Regions from separate parts of the Klebsiella sp. B345 genome, predicted to be linked through region 1. Evidence: predicted binding sites of a transcription regulator. Region 1 holds the regulator's gene; the other holds the start of a gene.
The links. Region 1 encodes ArgR, which controls arginine synthesis, uptake and breakdown. Its sites were predicted from a motif close to ANTGAATAAAAATACANT; they were not measured.
Positions count from the first base shown of each region.

Region 1 (3,418 bases):
CCGATCGGCTGGCGCGCCTCCACACCATTTTTACCAAGCAGCAGCGGCTGGGAGAAGAAACGCGCGTACTGACCATCGCCTTCCACGTAAGCACATTCCACCACCCCTTTTTCGCCTTGCATTGCCCGAACTAAGGACAAGCCGAAACGTGCGGCAGCCTGGCCCATCGAAAGCGTCGCCGAACCGCCACCGGCTTTTGCTTCCACCACTTCGGTGCCGGCGTTCTGGATACGTTTTGTCAGGTCGGCAACTTCCTGATCGCTGAAGCTCACGCCCGCAATCTGTGACAGTAACGGCAGGATCGTCACGCCGGAGTGGCCGCCAATCACCGGGACTTCGATATCTGATGCCGATTTATCTTTTAGCTCAGCCACAAAGGTGTTCGAACGGATGATGTCCAGCGTGGTCACGCCAAACAGTTTGTTCTTGTCGTAAACGCCGGCTTTTTTCAGCACTTCTGCAGCAATGGCCACCGTGGTATTCACCGGATTGGTAATAATACCGATGCAGGCCTGCGGGCAGGTTTTCGCAATCTGTTGTACCAGATTCTTCACAATGCCGGCGTTAACATTAAATAAATCGGAGCGATCCATGCCTGGCTTACGGGCTACGCCAGCAGAAATCAACACGACATCCGCCCCGACAAGCGCTGGAATGGCGTCTTCACCGCAGAAACCTTTAATTTTCACATCGGTAGGAATATGGCTAAGATCAACCGCCACGCCCGGCGTGACCGGAGCAATGTCGTACAACGAGAGTTCTGAACCTGAAGGCAGTTGGGTCTTAAGTAGTAGGGCAAGCGCCTGGCCAATTCCACCAGCAGCGCCGAGGACTGCAACTTTCATCCTAAACTCCTTATTATGGTTAATATCGTCTTTCGTTATTCCGTCGCCTGGACCTTAATTCACAAGATAAACAATTACAATCAGTATGGTTGAATAATGCGGACTGTTGCTCAGTGATGCATCAGCTTCGCATTTTCATCCTTGAGGGTGACTACCCGGCACAATACTTCACCGGATCGACTATTGGTTACAATACACCCAGCCTGCTCGGCAAAACAACATCATTCTCATAACAATTAATTTACTTTTACAGCGATTTACGGGCTGTGATGAAGGCATGTTCCTTCGCAGGGTTATTTGCTAAAATATGCCCCCTTCATAACATTATTTACTTTATCCCTCTGCGGATTATTTGCATAAAAATTCATTACTATGCATAATGATGTTGTTTTTACCACCATAATTTGGGTGACTTATGCGAAGTTCGGCAAAACAAGAAGAACTGGTTAAAGCGTTTAAACTGCTGCTTAAAGAAGAAAAGTTCAGCTCTCAAGGCGAGATTGTCCAAGCGCTGCAGGAAGAAGGTTTCGATAATATTAACCAATCGAAAGTCTCCCGCATGCTGACAAAATTTGGCGCGGTGCGTACCCGGAACGCCAAAATGGAGATGGTCTATTGCCTGCCTGCCGAACTTGGCGTCCCGACAACCTCCAGCCCACTGAAGAATCTGGTCCTCGATATCGACTATAACGATGCCGTGGTAGTGATTCATACCAGCCCAGGTGCTGCGCAGTTGATTGCCCGCCTGCTGGACTCCCTCGGCAAAGCGGAAGGCATTCTTGGCAGTATTGCCGGTGATGACACCATCTTTACCACCCCGGCCAGAGGATTTACCGTCAAAGATCTGCACGACGCAATTTTGGTGCTGTTCGAACAAGAACTGTAAGCCCCTTCCCTCTGGCGCCCGCCAGGGGGCTCACTCAAAAACGCAGCATTTCTTTAACATTTAGTGTGGTTTTCCGCCTCTATACATTCCTTTACCGAATGACTGCGTCTAAAACGCACAAAATATCAAATTAACCTATCCATATGATTTTATTCGCTATAACACCTAGTCATGGCGAAAAAATGACATTCCTAATACTTATACGTTATAAAAACGACAATTCCTTGCAATTATTTACTCATAAAACAATTAGCACGGTATTAATATTTTCAGTGATTAGTGTATACTTGATTTTGTGATGAGGGTCACGAAACAAAGAGCCCTCAATAATAAGATTCGACGAGGTGAACATCATGAAAATCAAAACAACTGTAGCTGCACTCAGCATTCTGTCGGTTCTCTCCTTTGGCGCTTTCGCCGCTGACTCGATTAATAGCGAGCAGGCGCAAGGCCGTCAGTCAATCGGCACCGTTTCCGTCGGCGCGGTGAGCGCATCTCCGATGGATATGCATGAAATGCTGAACCAGAAAGCTCAGGAAGAAGGTGCTTCTTCCTATCGCATTATCGAAGCCCGCACCGGTGACCACTGGCACGCAACGGCTGAGCTTTATAAATAAGATTTAACGATTGTCGGTTATTAACTGAATACGAATATTCCCAGCGGCCCAGGTTCATATGACACCTCCCGCCGCTGCAACATTATGGTTGGAGTAAAGATTATGAAAAGTGCAATGATCATCGCATCCCTGGGCCTGGCTTCCGTTCTCTCCTTCGGCGCGAATGCCGCCGTGAACCAGGTCAGCGCAGAACAAGCTCAAAATCTGCAGTCTATGGGTACCGTGTCTGTTTCTCAGGTAGGCAGCGCCCCGATGGATATGCGTCAGGAACTGGCGGCGAAAGCCGAGAAAGAAGGCGCAAGCAGCTACCGCATTATTGAAGCCCGTACCGGCGATAGCTGGCACGCTACAGCTGAGTTGTACAAATAAACCCTCGTCGTCTATTCCGACGACTTGCCCCCGCCTGTCGGGGGCTTTTTTTATGCCTGTCTGGCATTAAAGCGTAGCTCCCCTTCCAGCTCTTCTTCCGCTTCATCAAACAGCAATATCAACGCCCCAAAGCGCCGACGCTGCTTATCACTCAAGTGAATAAACTCAATCTCCAGCGGCAACGGCAGCAGTCCTCCGGTAACCACTTCCCACAAAGAGTCCAGATTATTCACCTTGTCACGATTGAGCGTGAAGGTCCGTGAGAATTCACGATAGAAATCCTGCTGTTCGGCTATATCATCGAAATCAAAGGTATAGATAGTCATCGCCCGCACCCTGTCAATATCGCGCTATTGTCACCCGTCCCGATACTCTTTCTGCGCCGGGTTTTCCACCCGCTCTCCTGTACACAACGTAAACGTCCTCGACGCTTAAGTATAGTGATAAAAAAACCGACGCTTCAGGCGTCGGTTCAGAGGGTTAGCTGTTGGTGAGAGCTTGCTGGTATTTCCGCAGCATCTCCACCAGCCTTCGAACGGGTTCGGTCACCTGCGGTGACGCTTCCCAGAGCTGCAGTTTTTCCTGATAAACATCCAGCTCCTCTAACAAGCGAGCAAAATAGCGACGCCGCTTATCATCATTACTGGCAGAAATCACATGATCGGCGGTACGCCGCAGCTGACGGTGGAACGCCGACAGAT
Region 1 is NZ_CP180443.1:2,426,027-2,429,444, forward strand. Features, by position in the region: gene mdh (malate dehydrogenase) at 1-845, opposite strand, end outside; gene argR (transcriptional regulator ArgR) at 1,261-1,731, shown strand; gene yhcN (peroxide/acid stress response protein YhcN) at 2,085-2,348, shown strand; gene yhcN-B (DUF1471 family stress response protein YhcN-B) at 2,451-2,717, shown strand; gene ACMYSO_RS11425 (barstar family protein) at 2,768-3,043, opposite strand; gene aaeB (p-hydroxybenzoic acid efflux pump subunit AaeB) at 3,198-3,418, opposite strand, start outside.

Region 2 (3,418 bases), 440 kb from region 1:
CCAGCCGTTTGACGATATCGTTTTGCATCCGCTAAGCACCACCGAGGAGTACTCTGCGATGCTCGCCCAGTCTCAGGATGGGTATAGCCGCTATTTACAGCTGCTGCGTGAACGGGCGGAGCCCGAAGCGCTGCTCGCCGCTTTCGCGGAGTTCCAGCTGCTGTGCGCCCTGCGTGATGGCCCATATGGCGTTAGCGGCGTCAATGAGCAGCTAGAGCAACGGCTAAACCGCAACCGGGCGATTTCGTTGCTGCGCCATTCGCGTTGGTACGAAGGACGGCCGGTGATGATTTCGCGCAACGATAGTGCATTAGGGCTGTTTAATGGCGATATCGGCATTGCGCTGGAACGAGGGGAAGGGCTGCGGGTCTGGTTCCCGATGCCGGATGGCAGTATCAAGTCGGTACAGCCGAGTCGTTTGCCAGAGCATGACACCGCGTGGGCGATGACGGTGCATAAATCACAAGGTTCAGAGTTTGATCATGCGGCACTGATTCTGCCAGCGAAGAGCGTCCCGCTGGTGACCCGCGAGCTGGTCTATACCGCGATCACCCGCGCAAAACAGCGTTTATCGATGTATGCCGACGAGCAGGTACTGCTCCAGGCCATCGTTGCCCGCACCGAGCGGCGCAGTGGGCTGGCGGATATCTTCGCCAGTCATCAATAGTCGGCAGTAGCCCGGATACGGCGTTTACGTCGTTATCCGGGAAGGTTGCTTTAGCCGAGGTCGGCCATCATCACTTTTGAACGGCGCTGATAGTTGTACATCTCTTTCTTACTTTCCGGCAGCAGGTCGATATCCACTGGCGTGAAGCCGCGCTCCTGGAACCAGTGAATGCTGCGGGTGGTGAGAACAAACAGTTTGCTCAGCCCCATCTGTTTCGCCTGGGTGGCAATCCGGTTCAGCAGCACTTCGCCGCGGGATGAACTACGGTAATCCGGATGCACCGCCACGCAGGCCATTTCACCGATTTTCTCTTCCGGGAACGGATAAAGTGCGGCGCAGGCAATGGTGGTGTTATCGCGCTGAATAATGGTGAACTTATCGATCTCCATTTCCAACTGCTCACGGGAGCGGCGCACCAGAATCCCCTGTTGCTCCAGCGGGCTAATCAGTTCGAGGATCCCGCCGATATCGTTAATGGTGGCGCGGCGAATCTGCTCCGCACTCTCCATCACGATCTGGGTCCCGATGCCGTCGCGTGAGAACAGCTCCTGCAACAGTGCGCCATCTTCCTGATAGCTGATCAGGTGGCAGCGACGGACGCCGCTACGACAGGCTTTCACTGCGCCACGCAGAAAACGCACCGTGCCGGAGTTGTAATCTTCTTCCGCTTCCAGCTCTTCCACCCGAACCTGGGCTTCGTTTGGGAAGAGCTCGGGAACAATCTCGCCATCCTGGTTGTAAACGCCTTGCGAGGAGCAGAAGCCGATCATTTTCTCGGCTTTCAGCTTAATCGCCAGTTGGGTGGCGATCTCTTCCGAGGTCAGATTGAAGCTTTCGCCGGTCACCGAAACGGCAACCGGTCCCATCAGGACGATGGCGCCGTTATCCAGCTGACGATGGATAGCTTCTTCATCGATGCGACGAATGCGCCCGCTATGGCAATAATCAACGCCGTCATCAACGCCCAGCGGCTGGGCGATAATAAAGTTGCCGCTCACCACGTTAATATGGGCGCCCTGTAACGGGGTATTGTTCAGGCTCATCGACAGGCGCGCGGTAATTTCCAGCTGCAGCATACCGGCAGCCTGCTTCACCAGTTCGAGGGTTTTGGCGTCGGTTACGCGGGTCTGTTTATGGTAGACCGGTTCGTGACGGTGCTCCGACAGATTGGCATCAATCTGCGGACGGGCGCCATAGACCACCACCAGGCGGATGCCCAGGCTGTGTAACAGACCAATGTCATTGACTATGCTGGAGAAATTTTCATGCTCAATCGCTTCACCGCCAAGCATGATGACAAACGTTTTTCCCCGATGGGCGTTAATATAGGGGACTGAATGGCGGAATCCTTCTACCAGTTCGGTGCGACGTTCCTTCACCATGACAAACCCTCAATGCATGATTATTCGTAATAAGTGTATTTTTATTCTGTTTTGCGATTAAACGCAAGCCCAAATTTAGGGCTAAATTGATAATAATCTGTGGCCAAATACGCGTTCTCTAAGTTTGTTTACCCTTTTATTGATGACAGGTTATGCCGCTTTGGTTAAAGTTTCTGGTCAATCTGTTTGTTTTGAATACCAGTACGTTTTATTGCTTGGGAGTGGCATGCCGGGATACAAGTCAGGATTAAGCCGCCGTCGCCTGTTAAAAGGGGCGGGTGCGATGTGGTTAATGAGCGTCAGCCCGATCGGTTTTGCTGCGGCGGCGCAGGTCGTCGACGTCCGCGTCTGGCCGTCGTCAACCTATACCCGCGTGACGGTAGAATCTAATCATGTGCTGAAATACCGGCAGTTTGCTTTGAGCAATCCGGAACGGCTGGTGGTGGATCTGGAAGGGGTGAACCTGAACTCCGTGCTAAAAGGCATGGGGGGGAGCATCCGCGATGACGATCCCTATATTAAATCCGCGCGCGTCGGGCAATTTGATCCCCAGACCGTACGGATGGTGTTTGAGCTGAAGCAAAACGTCAAACCGCAACTGTTTGCCCTGGCGCCGGTGGCCGGCTTTAAAGAGCGTCTGGTGATGGATCTCTATCCGTCCAACGCCACCGATGTGCAGGATCCTCTGCTGGCCCTGCTGGAAGATTACAACAAAGGCGACCTCGAACGGCAGGTGCCGCCTGCGGAGAGCGGCCCGAAGCCGGGGAAAGCCGGGCGCGATCGGCCGATTGTGATCATGCTCGATCCGGGCCACGGCGGCGAAGATTCCGGCGCGGTAGGCAAATACCATACCCGCGAGAAAGACGTGGTGCTGCAGATTGCCCGCCGGCTACGGGCGTTAATCGAAAAAGAGGGCAATATGCGGGCCTACATGACCCGCAATGAAGATGTCTTCATTCCGTTAAAGGTGCGCGTTGCCAAGGCGCAAAAACAGCGCGCCGATCTGTTCGTCTCCATTCACGCCGATGCCTTTACCAGCCGGCAGCCACGGGGTTCTTCGGTCTTTGCCCTGTCGACCAAAGGGGCGACCAGTACCGCCGCTAAGTATCTCGCGCAAACCCAGAACGCCTCTGACCTGGTGGGGGGCGTCAGCAAGAGCGGCGATCGCTACGTCGACCATACGATGTTCGATATGGTGCAGTCGCTGACCATCGCCGATAGCCTGAAATTTGGGAAAGCGGTGCTGCAAAAAATGGGTAAAGTGAATAACCTGCATAAAAACCAGGTCGAGCAGGCGGGCTTTGCGGTGCTGAAAGCGCCGGATATTCCGTCGATCCTCGTGGAGACGGCGTTTATCAGTAACGTTGAA
Region 2 is NZ_CP180443.1:1,990,531-1,993,948, reverse strand. Features, by position in the region: gene recD (exodeoxyribonuclease V subunit alpha) at 1-667, shown strand, start outside; gene argA (amino-acid N-acetyltransferase) at 718-2,049, opposite strand; gene amiC (N-acetylmuramoyl-L-alanine amidase AmiC) at 2,276-3,418, shown strand, end outside.
Region 2: the regulator ArgR is predicted to act here: its motif matches at 2,082-2,099, upstream of argA (amino-acid N-acetyltransferase).